DNA from 3 places in the Alteromonas sp. B31-7 genome. Region 3 is predicted to be linked to each of the others. Evidence: predicted binding sites of a transcription regulator. Region 3 holds the regulator's gene; each other region holds the start of a gene.
What was found. The regulator LexA, encoded in region 3, represses DNA repair genes until DNA is damaged. The targets are predictions, from matches to a motif close to TACTGTATNNNNATACAGTA.
Positions count from the first base shown of each region.

Region 1 (7,422 bases), 800 kb from region 3:
CATGGCCGTAGCCCCCGCCGCAATCGCAATGGTCATTAGGGCGAGTACTGAGGGTGAAAACGCCAACTCCTGCACGACAGGACCCATTAAACCTGCCGCCGTTAACATGGCCACCGTAGCCGAGCCTTGAATAATTCTTACCGAAATTGCGATGAGAAACCCCGCAGCCAAGGGTGGAAGCGGCGACAATGCGACAACATCGGCAAAGGCCTGTCCCGCTCCAGAGTCGATGAGCACTTGTTTAAACATGCCACCCGCGCCTGTTACCAGAATGACTAAGGCAACCGGCTCTAATCCTCTAGAAGCAATGTTTCTAATTTGTTCCCTTGATAGGCCTTGTTTCTTCCCTAGCACTTTAAAGCAGGCAATGGTTGCAATAGTAAGCGCAATGAAGGGATGACCAATAAATAGCAACGCCTCTTTCAAGACACCTTCGGAAAGCGTGAACTTTGCCAACGTACCCACCAGAATAGCCACGAGCGGAAATGTCAGTAGCGCCGCAACTGAACGAAAGCTGGGGAGCGCTTGTGGCTTTTTATGTGAAGCTTCAATGATATGGCTTGGAACCGGTACGTGCAGGCGTTTTGCTAAAAATGTCGCGTAAATTGGGCCGGCTAAACAGGCACAAGGAACACCAACGACAAAGCCGAACAAAATGACTAAGCCAATATCCGCCCCTAAAATTGACGCCACCGCGACAGGCCCAGGTGTTGGAGGAATAAAGGCGTGAGTAACAGCGAGTCCAGCGGTGAGTGGGATGCCATAATAAATAAGCGACTTTCCTGATTTCTTTGCTAACGAGTAAATAAGAGGCATTAATATGATAAGCCCCACTTCAAAGAAAACGGGTATAGCAACAAGAAACCCCGTTAGCACAACCGCCCACTGGCTATTCTTATCACCAAATTTATTGTTGATAGTTTGCGAAAGCCTATCAATGCCGCCGGATTCTTCTAAGAACTGCCCGAACATAGCGCCAAGACCAACAATGGTCGCTACAAATCCCAGCGTATTGCCCATACCTGATTGCATTGAAGCCAGCACGTCGGCCCCTCGCATTCCCGTACCAAGGCCGACAAATGCCGCTGCCACGAGGATCGCGATAAAAGCATGCATTTTTCTCACTACAACTAAATAGGTGAGAAGTACAATGCTGCAAATAGCGACAAAAAGAAGGGAGAAGGTATCGGTCATATGTGCTCTCTGGTACCTGTTAGTGACAATGTCATCATGTTGACCCTGCCATAATGTGGGAATTGCTCACTATCTTTAAGAGCTAAGTTGATAAGCCCCGTCGATGTTAAATAGTTATTAACTCAAAAAAACCTTTTAGTAACATTATTATAATCACCCCTTGAACGCAACCGGTTTCCAAACTAATATTCATCAATAAAATGGAGACAAAATGACTCACTCCTGATCTACTCCTGAACTGTAATGTGAGAAATAAATTTATGACCCACCGCCATGTATTTTTCGTTTCGGGAGTTTCAGGGACGGGAAAATCGACACTGAGCCAGCATTTAGCCGAACGTTTTGACATGCCTTTCGAGGAAGGAGATCGTTACCACAGCGAGGCCAACGTAGAAAAAATGTCTTCCGGTATACCACTGCAAGATGCCGACAGATGGGAATGGTTAGTTACGTTGAACATGATTGCCAAGCAACACATTCTCGCCGACCGGAACGTGGTTATAAGCTGTTCAGCGCTTCGCTCAGCCTATCGTGACGTGCTGACTAAAGACATCGCTTCTCACTGCCACTTTATTTATCTTCATGCTTCACAGTCCGTGCTAAGTGAGCGATTAAAACAACGGGAGCATTTTTTTAACGGTGATGCTATGCTCGAGAGTCAGTTTGCAGCATTAGAGCTTCCTTCTAAAGAAAACGCATTCATTATTGATGTGACGCAGTCGCTCGAGTGTGTATCTAAACAAGCGGAAGACTTTATTCGCCCTTTGGTATCGATGTAAGACCCGCGACATTAACACTCCTGCCCGCGCGGGTTATCGAAACTAGCAGAACGTTAAAAGATTAAAGAATGAATAAGGTAAAAAAGTCACGCACGAAGATATCAGACGTAGCCAATCACCTTGGGGTCCACAAAACTACTGTTTCCCGTGCGCTTAATAACGCCAGTGGCGTCTCAAAATCACTCGCCAATAAGATCAAAAAGGCTGCTCGAGAGCTAAACTATATTCCGAACCGCGCCGCTCAATCGCTCTGCTCCGACAATAATAGAACCATTGCGTTATTGCTTCCGTCTTTTGGCAACAATGTGTTTAACGATGTGATGTTAGGCGTGAAGGCCGTTGCCGATAAAGCAAATTATGCACTTATGATTGGTGATTCGACCTATACCGAGCTTGGGGAAGAGCGCACTGTCGAGTCTTACATTCAGCAGAACGTGAGTGGCTTTATTCTTACATCGACGCGTCACACTGCAGAAACGCGAAAAATGCTGTTAGCCACAGGGACACCTGTCGCCGAAATAATGGATATTTCTAGCGAGCCTTTTGATATTAACTATGGGGTAAATAACGCATTAGCAGCACAGTCCATGACCCAACATCTCATCGACAAAGGACGCCGCAATATTGCTTTTTGCTCATTGTTTTTAGATTGGCGAGCAATATTGCGAAAACAGGGTTGGGAATCCGCGCTTAACAGTGCAGGGCTATCTGCCGAGCGATATCTCTCCTCTATAGCTGATGCCTCATTTCAAGCTGGCGCAGAGCTGCTCGCAGAAACGTTACATAAATGGCCCGATACTGATGCGCTATTTTTTGTGAGTGATGAGCTTGCTGCCGGCGCGGTAATGGAATGCAATAGGCGAGGTATCAAGCCCGGCAAGGATATCGATATCTGCGGTTTCAACAACCTGAGTTTTTCACGTTCAATTTACCCTGCCCTAACAACAGTTTCAGTCCCACGCCGTGAAATGGCGGAAATGGCAACCGAATCATTGATAGCGCTAATTGAAGGCGAAGACGTTGAACAAGCGAGCCAAGTTTTACCCTTTGAGCTTAAAATACGGGAAACCGCTTAGCAGACATCTGGCAGATTCGGCACTTAGAATTGGTGCACTTTAATCTGGTGCCCAAAGACCCGGTGATAGTGCCATTTTAAGTAAATGGCAGGGCAGTAAAGAAGACTCCCCTGCCCATTTATTCAATATTAAAAGCAGCGTGGTTTTTAAGCATCGGTATAGAGTGTAGTTATCCACTTCTCTTCGGTAATAAAATTCCAGCTCCAATCTGCCCATTTTTCCTCAAGGCCTAGGGCTTTGACTTCATCGAGGGTTTTACCTTCCTGTTTTAGCGCTTTAACATAGTTGAAAGTCTCGTCTATCATTGCGAGAAAACGCTTATATTCCGCTTTATAGCTAAGTTTACCGTGGCCAGGGATAATAACGGTGTCATCGTCAATTTTTTTAAGTAATTGCGTTACCGATTCCATGTAGCCTTCTACATTACCGCCGGCACCTTGGTCGATGTAAGGAAACATGCCGTTGAAAAACAAATCACCGGTATGCATTACATTAGGCTGTTCAAACCACACTACGCTATCACCGTCGGTATGCCCAACTTCTAAGTGCATAACGTGAAGGGTTTCGCCATTAAAGTGTATTTTAATGCCGTCTTCATAGGTGATAGCAGGCAAAGCTTCGGGCTTCACTTTTTCATCATTAGCCAAACGAATTCGCACATTCTCGTGCGCTAAAATAGTGGCGCCTTTGTGGCTGTGAAAAAACGCATTGGAGCCAGTATGATCGCCATGATAATGGGTATTGATCACATACTTAGGCGCATTATTTCCCAACTGGCCTAGTTGCGCGGCAATTTTTTCTGCCAGTGGCGCAAACTGATCATCAATAATCAATATACCATCGTCGCCTGCCGATACTCCAATGTTGCCGCCCATTCCCGTTAACATGTGCACCGAGCCTTTAATCGCTGTGGCTTTCACTTCTACATCAGCAAATTGGTCTTGCGCTACTGCTGTGTTAACGGCTGAGAATGCAAATGGGGCAATGGCGAACAACGCAGCCATGAGCATGTTTTTAGAACCTGGGACAGTTTTCATTATTATTTCCTTGTGTAGGGCTTGTTTGAATTAAGACCAATTTCACTATGGGTTAATTTCACTATTAGATCATTTTTTCATCATCAGGTATTGCGCCCACATATTCAAAGCGAAGTTGGGCAATACCGTCTCGTTCTACTGTATCAAAGAACATTTCTAGAGGGCGAACCCATAACGCCTTTTCCCCATAGCAAGGTCGATACACAACCAGCTTAGTTTCATTTTCTGAATGGGTAGCCACTTCATACACGTCATACAAGCTGCCTTTGTAGTGCTTGTAACGACCGGGGGTTTTAAGTTGTTTGGTATTCATATTATCCCTTGAAAGGAAGCGCTTTAAAAATAACAAGTATACGTGTAACACAGCCTAATTAAACGTCTTCGAAAGGCAAAATAAGCTGCTGGGTGCTTTGGTTGACTGCTAGCCCTATGTGCAAGCCTACCAAACGAATGCCTCGGCCTTTTGCGCGCTCAAAGGCCTCTTCCATTAGGGTATGGAAATAATTTTCATCCAACGCCCCATAACGATGTTCAACCGTGGTTAGCTGGAAGTCATTGAACTTAAGCTTCACGCCCTGCGTGCGAATGCGTACCGGTTTGCCCGTTCGCTTTTTGTGATTATCCATTCGCTCTTGAAGCTTTTCAAACAAGTGGGGCAAGAAGTCGATGCACTGCTCGAAGGTATGTATGTCTTCATTTAACGTGCGCTCCACGCCGATAGACTTGCGCTCACGTGATACCGACAGTTCACGCTCGTCTATGCCGTGAGCACGTTCCCACAACACGCTACCGAATTTTCCAAGCTCTTTTTGAATGCGCTCGAAAGGGTATTGCCTAACGTCATTGCAAGTATTCAACCCCATGCGCTGCAGCTTTTGCATGGTGACTTTGCCCACGCCCGGAATTTTTTTGAGGGGCATTTCTCGTACGAATGTGTCTAGCTTATCTGGCGTGATCACGCAGATGCCGTCGGGTTTGTTTTCGTCACTGGCCACTTTTGCCACAAACTTGCAGGGGGCCACGCCGGCAGAAGCAGTAAGACCTAATTCGTTTTGAATACGCGCGCGTATCTCTTCGGCAATTAACGTAGCACTGCCCCCACAAAACTCACTGTTGGTAACATCTAGGTAAGCTTCGTCTAATGATAAGGGCTCAATAAGGTCAGTATAGTCAGCAAAAATCTTACGTATTTTTTGCGACTCAGCGGCATACACCTCCATGCGCCCTTTCACTAAAGTAAGATTGGGGCACAACTTTAACGCATACGCGGTAGCCATGGCCGAACGTACACCAAATTTGCGGGCGGGATAATTACAGGTAGAGATAACCCCACGACGGTCGGCACTGCCACCAATGGCAATGGGAATATCGCGCAAGGCAGGGTTGTCGCGCATTTCAACTGCGGCGTAAAAACAATCCATGTCGACGTGGATAATTTTTCGCATTGTCCGCCTTCATTCTTTAGCTTTAAACGTAAAACTGTACAAAAAGACAGTATATTACTAATAACGTTGAATTACACTATCTCCTTGTGGACTCTAGATAGAATTAAAGGCTCACACACATAATTAACGTCTTTATGAAAAGTACAAATAATGCAAATTAAACGCTAATTAGCGCTCAATTAAATTAAGGCATAATTGAGAGTGTAAAACGATTGAGCTATATTGTAAGCAACTTACTTACAGGATTTATCAAATGGCTCGAACAATCACATTTCAACCAAGTAAATAAGCACGTTATCGTTTTTAGAAAGTTCAAACATGGTATTAGAATTAGTAGGGTCCTTCATCAATCAATGGACATTATTCGGCAGCTTCAATAAGCCTCAACATTAAAGAACTTATAGATATACTCATCAACAAAAAGCGCTGTCGATGAGTATCAAACAGCGCTTTTAGATCTTAAGCCAACGAAAGGCGAAGCATTACAAAATTTGGTTTTGCTTCCACTCGTTTAGCTTTTTCTGGCGGGCTTCTTCTTTTTCCATACGCGACTTTTTGCGGTCACACGGTTCTGGACAGTCGCAGGCTTTTTCAATCCCTAGCGCACCTAGGCCACCACAACTACCAGAAATAGATTTTCTTTGAACTAGGTAGCCCACAGCCATGGCTAATACCATCACTAAAAAGAAACCAAAGGCAAGAATAAATGTAGACATCGCTACCCCCTAATTATGAACTGTAACCAGTTTATCAAATTCTGGTGATGCATACTCTTCAAATCCGTCTTCGGTACGACGAATTAGGAATACCGCAAGTTGTTCTTGCTCGGCAACCGCAATCGCCTCTTCCCACCCCATCACATTAAATGCGGTAGCCAAACCATCTGACGTCATTGAAGAAGGATGAACAACGGTTACCGACACCAAGTTGTGAGAGATGGGTTTTCCCGTAGTAGGGTCAATTAAATGTGAATAACGTACGCCATCTTCTTCGTAGTAGTTACGATAGTCTCCTGATGTAGCCACCGCATTTTCACCAATAGACACCACTTTTTGCACCGCGCGTTCAGTAGTGACCGGCTTTTCAATAGCAATAAGCCACTCGCTGCCGTCGCCACGTTCTCCTTTCACGCGCATTTCACCACCTATTTCTACCAAGTAATTTTCAATGCCACGTTTTTCCAGTATCTCTGCCACTTCGTCAACGCCAAAACCTTTAGCAATGGTAGACAAATCCACATATAACATGGGGTGGCTCTTCTTAAGACCCGTTGGTGTGGTAGAAAGTTTCTGATAACCCACGTAATCTCTAATTTCGTCGATTTCCCCTTGGCTTGGTACTTTCTCTGGTCGTTTGGTTGGGCCAAAACCCCACAAGTTCACCAATGGCCCTACAGTAACATCAAGTACACCGCCACTTAAATTCGCCAAGCGCAGCGCTTCATTAATAACAAATAGGGTGTCCGGTGATACCTCAAAATTATCGGTATAACGATACTGATTAAAACGCGATAATTCCGACGTCGGGTCGTAAGTAGACATCATCTTATTTACTTCAACAAGACGGGCATCAATTTCAGCCTGTAACCCCTCTACAGGCGCTTCATCTACAAGATATTTGACATTGTAGGTGGTTCCCATGGTTTGCCCTTGTAGGTGCACCACAGGCTGACCTTTTTCACTGCAACTTGCTAGGAATAAAATACCTATTGCAAAAAAGGCGAGAAAAATTCTAATTGCAAAACGGATCACGTTATTATCCTTACTTCTCTTTGCACAAAGTTATATGTCTATTATCTAAGCTGGACATTTTACTTCAACAAAAAAGGGGCTTGCGCCCCTTTTAATATGCTTAATAACTGTTTTAGCTTGGTAGATTAACCACCGAAGTC
Region 1 covers NZ_CP065233.1:705,963-713,384, reverse strand. The annotation lists gene IUA53_RS03085 (GntP family permease) at 1-1,194, opposite strand, end outside; gene IUA53_RS03080 (gluconokinase) at 1,455-1,973, shown strand; gene IUA53_RS03075 (LacI family DNA-binding transcriptional regulator) at 2,042-3,049, shown strand; gene IUA53_RS03070 (MBL fold metallo-hydrolase) at 3,196-4,086, opposite strand; gene IUA53_RS03065 (DUF1653 domain-containing protein) at 4,151-4,399, opposite strand; gene dinB (DNA polymerase IV) at 4,458-5,531, opposite strand; gene nqrM ((Na+)-NQR maturation NqrM) at 6,014-6,247, opposite strand; gene IUA53_RS03050 (FAD:protein FMN transferase) at 6,257-7,282, opposite strand; gene nqrF (NADH:ubiquinone reductase (Na(+)-transporting) subunit F) at 7,408-7,422, opposite strand, start outside.
Region 1: dinB (DNA polymerase IV) is a predicted target of LexA. The motif match lies at 5,564-5,583, and genes of this name have one in related genera.

Region 2 (7,422 bases), 140 kb from region 3:
TGCTTTACCGGCGTCCTTAAAGGCTGATTTAAAGCGATAGCAAATGACGGTGGCAGCGATGGCCGTGCGTTCGCGCCCATATTTTTTATAAATGTATTGAATAATTTCTTCCCGTCTTTGATGCTCAAAATCCACATCAATGTCTGGGGGCTCGTCACGCTCTTTAGAAATGAAACGCTCGAATAGTACATTAATTTGCCGAGGGTCTACCGCCGTAATTTCTAAGCAGTAACACACCACAGAGTTCGCGGCTGAACCTCTGCCTTGATACAAAATTCCCTGCTGTTTGGCAAATTGCACAATGTCGTAAAGCGTCAGGAAAAAGTAGGCATAATCCTGCTCTTCTATCAGCTTCATTTCCTTTTCAATTATGGCCCGTACTTTTTTGCTCAGGCCTTCTGGGAAGCGTATGCGAATGCCTTTTTCAACACACTGGCGTAAGTAGGCTATGGCTGTATAGCCTGTAGGCACCAATTCGGCAGGATACTGATAACGTACTTCATTGAGTGAAAAGTGACAGCTTCCAGCGAGTACAGATGTGTTGTCTATCCACCGTTCGGGATAGAGTTTTTGAATTTTATTGATGGGCCTTAAACTACGCTCTGCATTACTGATTGCATGGCGACCCAGGTTGCTCACGGTGGAATGTTCACGGGTAGCCTGTAATACATGTTGCAGGGCTAAGTCGTCGCTATGGTGCATTAATACCCCCGTGCAGGCTACTACGGGGAAGTCGTAGTGCTGTGCTAGGCGGTTATAGGTCGCAAACCTGTGATGGTCGTTACCGTCGAGTAAACGTTGAGCCCCAATATGGGTGTGAATAGCCGAGTGTTGACTTAGCCATTTGGCCCAATAGTCGTCGTGGGCTTGCTGAGTACTAGGCAGCCAGATGAGTTTGCAGTGCCGAATAGTACGCAAGTCCCATTCCGCTAATTGGTATTCCCCCTTTTTCGAGCGCCTTCTGGCATTGGTAATGATACGGCATAGCTCAGAATAGGCGGCCTTATTTGGACATAACAACACGAAGGCAAAAGTGTCGTCAAAAACAAAATAGCTACCCACAATCAGTTTTATGGGTAAACGTTGCTGGGTAATAGACGCATAAGCGCGTACCACACCTGCCACCGAGCATTCATCCGTTATGGCTAGTGCGTCGTAGCCTAAAAATGACGCCGTGGTGACCAGTTGAGCGGGGGAAGATGCACCGGTTAAAAAACTATAGTGACTTTGGCAAAAAAGCTCGCTGTACATTAGCTATATATTCCCTGCATCCACCATCGCTTGTGATGATCTTTAAACACGAGTAAGCGCCTGCCTTGTAGCGTTTGCGCAATAAAGTAATCCCGTGGTTGCGCTTCTTCTTCCCACCACAGGGTTTGCAATCGTAATGGGCCAAAACAAATTTTACTGCCTTGCGTGAGAGGTTTTGGTTGGCTAAACAAAAAGGTGGGTGCTGCATCAAACTGGTAAGTCTCGGTGGCATGCTGTACATCATAGGTACACATTTTCTCAAAGGCATGACTGTTACCCATCAAAGGTTGTTGTGTGCTTGTGTCGCCCAACTTTGCTTTTAAGCGGCCAATAAGCTGTTTTTGCGCTAATGTGGTGAAGCGGTTCGAGAATAAATCGCCGTTGTCGCCTGCGGTCGGCTCAAATTCGCAACATGTCAGGGTTAACGAAATAGCGGGGGCGGGTAACGCTAAGCGCTCTGTCTTGAGTACGGCTAGCTCCAGCCAATCTTTTAGTGCTGTTGTGGGCAAGGCGGCGTTTACCGCCAGCCGTAGGGGGCTTACCTCTCTGAACGAAATACGAAATTCAATGGCGGACGTTGTAAGGTTACGGGCTCTTAAATAATGGCTCAGGGTTTCAAGCTGAATGTTAAGGTAAGGCTGTAAGTGTTGGGTGTTTTCTACTTCAAACGACAAAGCGGTGGTTTTTTCAAAGGTATCGCTAGGCCTAAATACTTGTCGTGTTGGAAAGGTCTCTCCTCGTAAGGCGGTAAGGTAGCGAATGGTGTCATTGGTGAAACGACGGCCTAATTCGTGAACTGGCATACTGAGTAATTGCCCTACTTGAGTTATGCCCACTTTTGCTAGCGACGTAATGGCTTTACTGTCTAACTCTGTTTGAGAAAGGGCGCAGGTGGAGAGACTTTCCCTAATATCTGCAGTCTGGATACTCACTTTATTATGATGATTTTTGGCTAGCAGTCGCGCAGCTTCTATTCCCCACGCTGTAGCATAATTATAGTGAATGCCTGAGAGAGAGATTTCGTGGGTTAAGGTACTCCACAATACCTCGTAGCTGCCGTAATACTGCACTAAGTTATCTAAACGTATTGCCAAGCTATTTGTGTCTTCAAGGACAATATCCGAAGCTAATGGATATAATCGGTGAGCCAAGCTAATCAAAGTGTCTCTTTCTGCCTCAGCACGGTAAGTTAAAATATTGACATGAGGGCAAAGGGCGGCGGTTTGTGCTAAACCAAACCCCACGTCTAGCCCCGTGTCTTTTGCTGGTGGATTTAATTGTACGACAGCGTTATTTTTTTCGTTATATACCACCGTTGGCACAGGGCAAGGCGATGCACTTTGCTGTGACACATAAGTGTCGAGGGTGAGTTGGTAGCAATGAAAGTAGGCCCAAAGCATGACTAACTCACAGAGTGTAAAGGGCGCGGGTTCCTTTTGTTATTCAACATTGCCCATTGAATGGCGTGATTGCTAGGCGTCCAAGTAAAGGGAATAACAAGGTTATTGATTGGCCAGCCCTGCCGATGTTTCAGAATATCCACCACGATGTTGCTTTCTTTTACGGCTAATTTGATATCAAGTACCACCGGAAGGGATGTCATATTTTTATTCAAGTGTGAAAATAAAAAACATAGAGCATCGTTGTGGCTGGCCGCCACTTGCAACCGACGGGCTTCTTTTGGTGATATTGCGTTACTCCATAACAGTACGCAATGACATGCTGCGCTTTTAAGGCATTGCTCAGCCGCCCATAAGGCGTCGGCGTCGTTAGTGGGAGTGATGATCAGTACTTGCTCTATGGCAATGCCTTGGCTAACAAGCCAAGGGGCTTGTAGTTCAGCCGGTGGGTTAATGAATACACGTAATTTATGCTCCCGAGGCTGACTAATCACTTGTTTAAAGAGCGACAATTCCCCCGAGCCTGTTGCGCAGGACACTCTAATCATGCCTGATGTATGAATACCACCTTGTAATACCTCATCTAGTTTATCCACACCCAAGGCAAAACGTGCGCATGCGCCATGCTGATCACGGGCTCGCCATAGGTTTGGATTGTTATGTAAAAGAGATAATGGGTCTTTCATAAACACTATAATACTGTATTTATGTACAGTATTATAGTGTACGTACTTGGGTTTTCAAGCAAAGCGGCAGCGTTTCACGCTGCCTTTTAGCTAACTCAATGAAAAATAGAAATAAAGGAAGGGTAACTAAGACGCTTGGTTTTCTTTTTGTGCAGCCGACTTTGTGGTGCCACTGATGGTGATTGTAATAAGCTGACAAGCGGCAATAAACCCATCAGCTGAGTTTTTAGACCAAGCCATTCGAACATTACTTGGCATTTCCTTTAGTACTTCTTGCAGGTCTGTCAGGCTTAATTCTTCATTTTTTAACACCTGATTAAGCGCTTCTTCAAGGGAAGCTCCTTTTTCACAGCAGGCCATTACAATGGTGGAAAAGTTACTCATAAGCACCATAAAAGCAGCATGCTGCTGGGCATTAATAAGCCTGCGTTTAAAGGCGTTTTCAGTGCGAGTAGACAGGTTTTTCTCTAATGCTTCTGTCACCAGCACTAGGTTGCGGTACGCATGAGAAACCTTACTATTGCTTTGTTTTGCCGAGGTGCGTGTAAGGGCTAATTCCCTTTGCAAGTTTTGCATGCGAAGCACAAGGTATACGGAAAATAGGAGAAGAACTCCCATCACTGCAAATGCCACCACTATCATTGTGTTATTGCCTTTTGTTGTTTTATAAATGTATTGATGTGTTGCTCTAAGATAAACAAGGGAACCGAACCATTTTCTAATACCGCCCGATGAAACTTACGTACATCAAAATGCTGTCCCAATGCCTTTTCTGCTTTTTTACGTAATGCTTTTATTTTTATCTCACCAATTTTGTAAGATAACGCTTGCGCGGGCCAAGATATATAGCGGTCAATTTCCGTATTCACATTGTGCTCAGAAAGGGCCGTATTTTCCATCATATAATCTACCGCTTGCTGACGGCTCCAGCCCATAGTGTGCATGCCAGTATCAACCACTAAGCGACACGCCCGCCACATTTCATAGCTAAGACGACCAAAGTTATCATAAGGGGTTTCGTAAATACCGGCTTCTATCCCCAGAAACTCTGAATACAGCCCCCAGCCTTCACCAAAGGCGGAAATATAAGTATTGCGGCGCACCATGGGAAGCGCGTCTAACTCTGCCGCCAGCGATATCTGTAAATGGTGGCCAGGCACAGCTTCATGCAAAGTGAGAGCAGGCAAGGCATACAGCGGGCGCTTATCTAGGGCGTAGGTGTTTACCCAATAATAACCAGGTTTATCATCGCCACTAGGATGAATGTAGCGGCCAGTGGTGTACTTAGGTGCAATATTATCGGGTACTGGCGCAACGCCATAAGGGGTGCGGGGTAAGTATTCAAAAAGTGAAGGTAACTTAGCGTCCATTTTTTTTGCAATAAACGACGCTTCTTTTAGCAAGTCTTCCGCTGATTCTGCGTAAAACTGTGGGTCCTCACGGAGAAATTGAATAAAATCGTTGATGTCACCGTGGAATTTGACCTCATCCACAATGCGTTGCATTTCTTCTCGAATGCGCGTTACTTCGCGAAGCCCGAGCTGATGAATTTCTTGCGGCGTCATATCCGTGGTGGTGTAGTGCTTGGCTCGGTTAGCATAGTAGGCGTCGCCTTCGGGCCAATGCTGAGCGGCAATAGACTGGCGAGCGCCAGGTATATACTCATTTACCATGAAGTGATAAAACTTCTGATAGGCCGGTAATACACTTTTCTCAACGGCCTCTCTACCGGCAGCGTTAAGGGCTTTTTTCTGAGTAGCTGAAAAGTAATCAGGAAAAGACGTAAAAGGCGTATAAAAGCCACTGTCTTCAGGCCGGTCAACTAAGTAGGCTTTTATTGCCTCATCAAATCCTTTCAGCACCACCTTCGGTTGCGTATACCCTTCTTTTAAGCCTTGGCGCATATAGCTAATTTGTTGTTCAAAGTAAGGCGGCAAACTATGGAGCCGGTGAATGTAGGCGAGGTAGTCTTCGTCGGTTTTGAAACGAGATAAGTGAGGTAATCCGGCCATGGTAGCGTGGAAGCCATATTCCGAATTAATTGGAATAAGGTGCGCGCGAAAGCGGTATTGATCAATATAATCATCTAACCGGTATTTTTGCATGAGCAAAGCAATAAAACCGTCATTGGAGAGGTTATCAACATTATATTTCTCCAACGCGTTTCGGTATTGAACCCACATACCGTGCTTGCGAGCTAATGCTTCAGGAGAAATATCAGGCAGTTGTGCCGCTAAAGAATGGTCACCGTGACGAGATGCAAGTAGCGGTGACACACTGAGTTCATATTGCCAAATTTCCTCTAGCAAGGTGTAAAATTCGGCATCTTTAGCGGCGGTGGCAAGTGATGAAAAACTTGCCAAGCTAAGCAATAAAGCAAAAAAATAACGAAAAGTCATTAGGCCTCCGGCAACCTTAGTGCCGGAAACAAACCCGGCGGGTTACTCTTTGTTGGGTGTATATATGGGTCGGGGGAATGACGTTACTTTATCAGACTTATTGTCTAATTGAGTAATTTTAGCCGTTCCTTTTTTATTCACAGCATCAATACGTAAGACATTATGCATAGGTATATAAGTTTTTGAAACATCGCCAAATTCTGACTTCAGTTTTTCATGACTAGGGTCTACCACTACACTGGTGTGGGTGTCCCACACAAAGTCACCTATTTCAACGAAGCCAAAAAGCGCGCCTTGGGTTAGGGTTTTTACGTACAGTTCGTAGCGTTCACCGTGACTAATAAATTGTATTCGATATAAAGGTTCGTTGTTACTCATGGTTTGTTCTTAGTTGCTCAAATAAACACTATGCCAAAGAAGCGGAAGTTTACATTGGTCTATTTATACGGGCAATGATGGAAAAATACAGGGTTAAATATTGCCAAAGCACTTCTGTACGATACTATGTTGGCAGATTTAAAGACGGTGAAAACATAATGATAAAAAAACTACTTATAGGTGGTGCAGTGGCGGCAATGACATTGTCGGCATGTGCACAAAAACCTGAAACGACAGACAGTGGCTTTAATCCTGATACACAACGAATAAAGTCACACTTATTTTTTCTTGCAGACGACTTGTTAGAAGGCCGTGACACAGGGTCGAAAGGCCATGAAATGGCGGCGTTATACATAGCCACTGAATTTGCTAAATATGGTTTGAAGCCAGCTGGGACCGACGGTTACGTTCAACGCGTTAACTTTCGTAAGGCTAATCTTATTCAAGAATCGCCAGCGTTTACCCTTACCCGTGGCGGCGAAACCATTAATTTTGAATACCCCAAGCAATACTTAGCAGGCCCAAGCCTACTTTCCACTGACGCAAAAGTAGAAGGTGAGTTAGTGTTTGTCGGCTACGGTATTGTGGCTGACGAACTTGACCATAACGACTACGAAAATATGGATGTAGACGGCAAAATAGTGGTAACACTTGCCGGTAAGCCAGGCGACTTCCCCTCAGAAGAAGGCGCTCACTTTGCTTCAGGGTATCAAAAACAAAAATACGCTGCTGAGCGTGGCGCTATTGGCATGATCACCATCACGACGCCAAAAAATGAAAAAGTTCGTCCGTATCAAAGCCGTTTAAGCTATATACATACTCCCCGTATGGCATGGCTAAACGAAGACGGTGAGCCAGCGAATACCTTTGCACAAATAAAAGGTGGTGCTTACCTTAGTGAAGGGGCAGCAAAAACCTTATTTGACGGCGCAGAGCACTCGCTAGAAGAAGTGTATGCTGAACTAGAAGCAGACAAAGTGCCTAAAGGTTTTGAACTACCAGGTACAGTTTCTCTTAGTAAACAAAGTACTCACGAAGTGGTAAGCAGCCCCAACGTAGTAGGTATGCTAGAAGGTTCAGACCCCACTCTGAAAAACGAGTACGTGGTTTTCTCTGCACACTCAGACCACATTGGTTTTGCGAAAACGGTAAAGAAAGACAACATCAATAACGGTGCCATGGACAATGCCTCTGGTACCTCTGTGATGCTTGAAACGGCGCGTTTGTTTAGCGAAATGAAAGAAAAGCCTAAACGCTCAATTTTATTCGTTTCGGTAACGGGTGAAGAAAAAGGCTTATTAGGTGCAG
Region 2 covers NZ_CP065233.1:43,429-50,850, forward strand. The annotation lists gene IUA53_RS00190 (error-prone DNA polymerase) at 1-1,251, opposite strand, end outside; gene IUA53_RS00195 (Y-family DNA polymerase) at 1,251-2,651, opposite strand; gene imuA (translesion DNA synthesis-associated protein ImuA) at 2,654-3,337, opposite strand; gene IUA53_RS00205 (hypothetical protein) at 3,464-3,979, opposite strand; gene IUA53_RS00210 (DUF885 domain-containing protein) at 3,976-5,736, opposite strand; gene IUA53_RS00215 (DUF1820 family protein) at 5,779-6,114, opposite strand; gene IUA53_RS00220 (M28 family metallopeptidase) at 6,273-7,422, shown strand, end outside.
Region 2: imuA (translesion DNA synthesis-associated protein ImuA) is a predicted target of LexA. The motif match lies at 3,349-3,368, and genes of this name have one in related genera.

Region 3 (7,422 bases):
AACTTGACTATCAACCACTTGATTATCCACCAAAATAAGATGCTGGTTATCGACGTTACCGGTGAAATTAACGTCCACATCTCGGGGGTCGTTCAGCTGCAAGGCGGTTAATAAACCAACGGTTTCTTTTTGTTGCTTTTCCGTTATGCTATCCAAACGTTGTTGCTTTTGAGCCATGCGCTGTAACTGCCAAAAACCCAGAGAACTCAACGCAATGACGACAATAAGAATAAACGTTGCAGCAAGCCAAATCCCGGGAGTACGTTGTGTCATCAGCAACTCCTCCCGCTTACTGAGAGGTCATAATGCTGATTAAAATTGTGTTATTTGCTTTAGTTCTATACATGGTGGTAAACCTCTTTTTAGCGATGCGGGTCATGATTAAAAATGACCACAAAAAAGGGCCAATGAGCAAATACATTGGTCGCAGAGTGCTCACGTCAGCCATTATTGTGATTGTTATCTTGCTGGCCATAAGCACCGGATTAATTACGCCAAACCCTCGTCCTTATTAAGGACGTATAGCGCTACAGCACATACACAAACAAGAAGAGCATGACCCACACCACATCGACAAAATGCCAATACCAACTGCCTGCTTGAAAGGCGAAATGGTTTTCAGGGGTAAAGTGCCCTTTAAGCACACGGAAAAACAGCACAATAAGTATTAGAGTACCCAAGGTAACGTGCATGCCATGAAAGCCTGTAAGCATAAAGAAGGTATTGCCATAAATGCCCGACTGAAGGGTAAGCCCAAGATCACGATATGCGTGGATATATTCTTCAACTTGCAGGAACAAGAAACCCATCCCCAATAAAATGGTAATACCCAACATGACGGTAAGCTGCTTGCGTTTGTTTTGTTCTAAACCCACATGTGCAAAATGTAAGGTTATGGAGGACACCAGCAAAATGACCGTATTAATGGTAGGCAAGCCAGCGGCACTCATGCGCTCTGTGGTTATGCCACCAGGGGTAGTCGTTAAGGGCCACATAGCTTCAAAAGTAGGCCACAATACTTCATTGGTCATGGCATTGTTTGATGCGCCTCCCAGCCAGGGCACAGCAATAAAACGTGCATAGTAGAGCGCGCCGAAAAATGCAGCAAAGAACATGACTTCCGAGAAAATAAACCAACTCATACCTTGGCGATAGGAACGGCCCAGTTGATCGCTGTACAGGCCTGACATAGACTCATCAATTTGGTTTTTAAACCACCCCACCAACATCACCAATAATACGGCGATGCCAGCAAGTAAAATATGCCCACCGTAACCCGACTCACCTTTGGTTGATTCAATCACATAGTTTCCCGCCCCTACCGCAATGAGGAAAAGGGCAACTGCACCTACTATAGGCCAAGGGCTTTGCGCAGGTACGTAATATTTTTGATACTCTTGTTGCATCATGCTCTCCTTATCTCAGCTTAGTTACTTTCCAGTTTCAGGCTGAGGGACAATAAAGGGGTTCTGTTTTGGTTTGAGGTCGCCCGCTCTGGCGGTGACGTCATAAAGGGTGTATTGCAACGTAAAATAGGTAATGTCTTCTGGGAGTTGAGGATCCACATAAAACTGCATGGGCATATACGCCTCTGCCCCGGCTTCTAAAGGTTGTTGATTAAAGCAAAAACATTCCGTTTTGTTTAAATACAAGGCCGCGGTGCCAGGCGACACAGAGGGAATAGCTTGCGCGACTATATTTGTTGAAGCGGGATTTCTTACATAGAAATTAACGGTACTCAATTCCCCCGGATGAACGTTTACCCGAGCGGTTTCAGCTCTGAATTCCCACGGCATACCCGTATTAGTCCGAGTGATAAACTCCACCGTGACGTGACGGTTTTCATCTATTTCTATGGACTGATAAGAGGCTGCTGAGTTCTCCGTTTTACCATTAATGCCAGCAATATCACAAAATACATCGTAGAGGGGGACTAAGGCGAAACCAAACCCAAACATACCAACCACAATAATCAGTAATTTAACGACCATTTTGTTGTTTGCGTTTGCCTGAGTCATGATTTCGCCCCTCTCGTCTTATTTCACTGTGGGAGGTGTTTCAAACGTGTGATAAGGCGCTGGAGATGGGATTTCCCATTCTAGTCCTTCGGCGCCTTCCCATACTTGGTTTGACACAGGCTCACCTTGTTTCTTACAAGCCTTAATTAGCAGGGCCAAGAAAATAAGCTGTGACAAACCAAAGGCGAAGCCCCCTAAGCTAATCCACTTATTAAAGTCTGCAAATTGCAATGCATAGTCGGGTATACGGCGGGGCATACCTGCCAAACCTACAAAATGCATAGGGAAAAAGAGCACATTGACGGAAATTAAAGAGCACCAAAAATGCCATTTCGCCAATCCTGTGTCGTACATTTTGCCAGTCCATTTCGGCAGCCAGTAATACACCGCCGCCATGATGGAAAACACAGCTCCCGTCACAAGAACATAGTGGAAATGCGCTACCACGAAATAGGTGTCGTGATACTGGAAATCCACAGGCGTAATAGCCAGCATTAGCCCAGACAAACCACCGATAGTGAACAACACGATAAACGCAATGGCGAACATCATCGGTATTTCGAAGGTAAGTGACCCACGCCACATAGTGGCCACCCAGTTGAATACTTTAACGCCGGTGGGCACCGATATAAGCATAGTGGCGAACATGAAAAACATTTCCATGTAGACTGGCATACCCGTGGTAAACATATGGTGAGCCCAAACCACAAACGACAGTAGCGCAATGGAGGCTGTCGCGTAGACCATAGAGGCATAACCGAAGAGTTTCTTGCGAGAAAACGTCGGTACTATCTGCGAAATAATGCCAAATGCAGGCAAAATCATAATGTAAACTTCTGGGTGACCAAAGAACCAGAAAATGTGCTGGAACATAACGGGGTCGCCACCGCCGGCTGCATCGAAGAAACTTGTACCGAAAAACTTATCCGTTAGTACCATGGTAACAGCGCCTGCCAGGACTGGCATCACAGCAATCAACAGAAAGGCGGTGATAAGCCAAGTCCATACAAACAAAGGCATTTTCATCCAAGTCATGCCCGGCGCGCGCATATTGAATATGGTAACAATCACGTTAATCGCACCCATAATGGAGGAGATACCCATGATGTGTACCGAAAACACAAACAAGCCCGTTGAATCGTTGCTGTAAGTGGTAGAAAGTGGTGCGTAAAACGTCCATCCAAACGCAGGACCACCGCCTTCCATAAATAGTGAACTTAACAGAATTAAGAAGGCACCCGGAAGTATCCAAAAACTCCAGTTATTCATGCGTGGTAACGCCATATCTGGAGCACCAATCATCATAGGTATTAGCCAGTTTGCCAAACCGGTAAATGCCGGCATGACAGCCCCAAATACCATGATGAGGCCATGAACTGTTGTCATTTGATTAAAGAAGTTCGGTTCTACAATTTGTAATCCAGGCTGAAATAACTCAGCGCGGATCACCATGGCCATGGCCCCGCCGACTAAAAACATAATAAAAGCGAACCACAGGTATAAGGTACCTATGTCTTTATGGTTGGTGGTAAATAACCACCTCGTTATTCCTTTAGGGATGTGATCATGGTGATCATCGTGTGTGTCAGTCGCCGCAGAACCCGGCGCGATAATATCGGTAGCTTTACTCATCATGCGCTCCTAGTTTCCGTTGGCCACGTCGTTAACATCTTTAGCTTGCACCATATCCCCAGTGTTGTTCCCCCATGCATTCCTCTCATAGGTCACCACCGCAGCAATATCTTTTAAGCTCAACATTTTTCCGAACGCCTGCATGGCAGTACCGGCTTTTCCATGCAGCACGATATTGATATGTCCTTCTTGATCTTCCAGAGCCATCTTACTGCCCTTGAGGGCGGGGAATACGCCAGGTAAGCCTTCACCATTAGGCATATGACAAGCGGCACATGTGGCGTTATATACCCGCTCTCCCTCTCGCATAAGCTCATCCATAGACATGTTCATAGACAACAAGCGTTGCTCTTCTTCTTTTGCTCGAATTGCCATGGCCTCTTGTTCGGCCATCCAGGCATCGAACTCTTCGGGGGGCTTAGCAATAACCACTACCGGCATGTAGCCATGGTCTTTTCCACACAGTTCCGCACACTGACCACGGTATATGCCTGGTTCATTCACTTTTGCCCAAGATTCGTTAATAAACCCTGGGTTAGCATCTTTTTTAACGGCAAAATCAGGCACCCACCAAGAGTGAATGACATCGTCGGAGGTAATTAAGAAACGGACTTTTTTCCCTGTAGGGATAACAAGAGGGCGGTCCACCTCAAGTAAGTAGTTTTTACCTTTATCAAACTTGTTTTCTATTTGTTCCCGCTGGGTCGCCAGCAGAGAATAAAACTCCACATCTCTGTCTTGGTATTTGTAGTGCCACTTCCATTGAGAGCCTGTAACGACGACTGTCAAATCGGCCTCGCTGGTATCTTCCATAGCAATCAGGGTTTTGGCGGCGGGAACCGCCATGAAGATAAGAATGAGAAAAGGCACTATGGTCCAAGCAATTTCCACTTTGACATTCTCATGAAAGTTGGCTGGCTTGGCACCGCGAGATTTACGGTGTAGGTACATAGAGGCAAACATAACACCAAACACCACCACCGCAATTGCCACACAGATGAAAAACATCAACATGTGTAAGTCGTAAACCTGGCCGCTAATGTCTGTGGCGCCGTAACGCAAATTAAGAGAGGAGTTTTCACTCATCTCGCTGTCGGCAAATATAGCAGTAGAAAACAGTATACTGGGTATACTTGCCCCCAGCGCGACCAGTCGGGTTATGTGTCGTTTCACTCAGCACCTCCGTAATGGCAGAATTTTTGACGCAACATGTGCGTGCGTTACCCCTGCCTCGTGGTTTTTTGTAAACGAACTCTATCTTTCACTACTTTCCAATCACACAATGATTGTAAAATTAAGTTAGAGCCATTGTTATTATTTTGTTAATCACAGTATAAGAATTGCGCAATAAAACCGCTACGTCTAGTCTTTTCTCAGAAAAAACCATTAAATTGCTCATTTATTGATCAGCAAGATAGGTAAAAACCCGTTGTGCGGGCGAGGTGGAAAGGCGTTTAGGGCAACGTTAAAAGGCTGTTTGAAACGGCTATTTAGAACAAGTTGTTTTTCAAGAAAGGCAAACATAAACTCAGCAATCAGACACTAACAGCATTTATGTGGATGTTTTCAAACATAAACCGAAGACATTCAGGCGGAAGGTATAGAAAATGAAAATAGGCACATTTCCCATGCTTTTCTTTTTCTGTGTGTACGCGTACTCAAAGTACAAAGCGGTGTTTGATTAGGGTGTTATCCACCAATCGCAATGAGATAGGTAACAAAAAAGCGACCTAAAGGTCGCTTTTTCATCAAACAGGATGAATCTTACATCCAGTCAGCATTTCTAATTACGCCAACGGCAATACCTTCAATAGAGAAAGGTTCAGAGGCAAGATCGACTTTTATGGGTGAAAACTCTTCGTTTTCAGCATGCAAAAGCACTTCACGACCGCGTTTTTCAAGACGCTTTACCGTAACATCTTCATCCACTCTGGCGACCACAACCTGGCCATTGTGCACGTCGGTGGTTTTGTGCACGGCAAGTAAATCACCGTCCAAAATACCGATATCCTTCATACTCATGCCATTAACACGCAGTAAAAAGTCGGCCTGAGGCTGAAATAACGCAGGGTCTACTTTGTAATGAGACTCAATGTGCTCTTGCGCAAGAATAGGCTCACCCGCAGCAACACGACCAATAAGGGGAAGCCCTGCTTCTTCTATCGATTCTTCTTCAAGAGGAATATTTAATTTTATTCCTCGAGACGTACCAGGAAGAATTTCGATGACCCCTTTACGAGCAAGGGCTTTCAAATGTTCTTCAGCTGCATTCGCTGAACGAAACCCCAACTGACGTGCAATTTCTGCACGGGTTGGCGGCATGCCAGTTTCTTGCATGGTAGTTTTTATAAGCTCAAGAACTTCCGTTTGTCTAGCTGTGAGTGGGCGCATAAAAGACCTGTCTGTCTATACAGTTCCTGTAAGTATATACACCTACATATAAATGGCAAGCAGCAAAACAAATTAGTGGCATGATCAAAAAAGGCAACCTCGTCACTGAGGTTGCCTTGTTGAAGGGGCTAACCGATGATTAAAAGCTGTACTGTAAACTAATACGTGCGTTTAACGGTTCACCCGTTGAGATGTTGTTATCGTTATGTGCTGATGGGAAGTAATCCTCATCAAACAGGTTTTCTACGTTAAGTTGGAACTTCAAGTCCTCGCTATAGTTGTAATACACAGCCGCATCAACCCGAGTGAAATCAGGCAGAGTAACACTGTTACTTAACGAGGCGTATTGCTCAGATTGATAAATTACCCCTAAGGCAACCCGCCACTGTGTGTTCACTTGATACTGGTTCCAAACGGTAAGCATATGCTCGGGTAGCTGCGCAAGATCTCGGTTTGCAAGTTCACCGTCACTAATACGACCCATTTCTTGCCCATCTAGATTGCTATACCCTGCATTGATAGTCCATTTTTCACTAAGCGAACCCACCACCTGAATTTCGTATCCCGAGGTTTCAGTACCGGTCAGTATTGACGCTTCTGGATTGTTAGGATCCTGCGCTGTGCCGTTTTCTCGTTCCACTTCAAACGCAGCAGCGGTCACGCTTAAACTGTCTGATACATTCCACTTCACACCAATTTCTTTATTTTCAAATTCTTCAGCGTCTAAGGCTTGAGAAGTAAGCGAAAGGGTTAAGAATTGATCTCCCGAGCGTGGCAGAAACGATTTGCTATAGCTTGCGTACAAAGACACTGATTCGGCTGGCTTATAAATCACACCGGCTCGAGGAGATACCTGAGAGTCTGAGCTCGTTAATAATCCATTGTTACCATCGTCCGCGCCATTATTCACTTCGATGGTATCCACTACATCTATGTCAAAGTTGTCATAGCGTAGGCCAGCAACCACGATCCAGTGATCACTGAGCTTGATTTCATCTTGCAAAAATACTGAGGTAAAAGTGACATCTGAGGATCTGTCGCGAACCGCATCGGTTAACGTCATCTCTGGAATCACTAGTGGATCAGAAAACCCAAAGGTTACCTGATCATCTTGGCTATCAGCGAAAAACGCATCTCGACGATCGTTAGCGGTTTCTTGATTACCATATTCCACACCGGTTAACACCGTATGCTCTATGTTACCTGAGGTGATTTGACCAATTAAGTTCACTTGCACTAGCGCATTTTCACGCGCAGTGGTGTCGCGATAACCATCGAGAGTGACGGTACCCGCTTGATCGTCAAAATTAACCGGATAAAGATTTTGGTACGCTTTGTCATAATCGGCAAATTGCACAGAGCCGTTAAGATTCCAGTTTTG
Region 3 covers NZ_CP065233.1:4,512,198-4,519,619, forward strand. The annotation lists gene IUA53_RS19760 (SURF1 family protein) at 1-273, opposite strand, end outside; gene IUA53_RS19765 (DUF2909 domain-containing protein) at 306-515, shown strand; gene IUA53_RS19770 (cytochrome c oxidase subunit 3) at 528-1,409, opposite strand; gene IUA53_RS19775 (cytochrome c oxidase assembly protein) at 1,431-2,018, opposite strand; gene ctaD (cytochrome c oxidase subunit I) at 2,037-3,650, opposite strand; gene coxB (cytochrome c oxidase subunit II) at 3,660-4,736, opposite strand; gene lexA (transcriptional repressor LexA) at 5,415-6,041, opposite strand; gene IUA53_RS19795 (TonB-dependent receptor) at 6,181-7,422, opposite strand, start outside.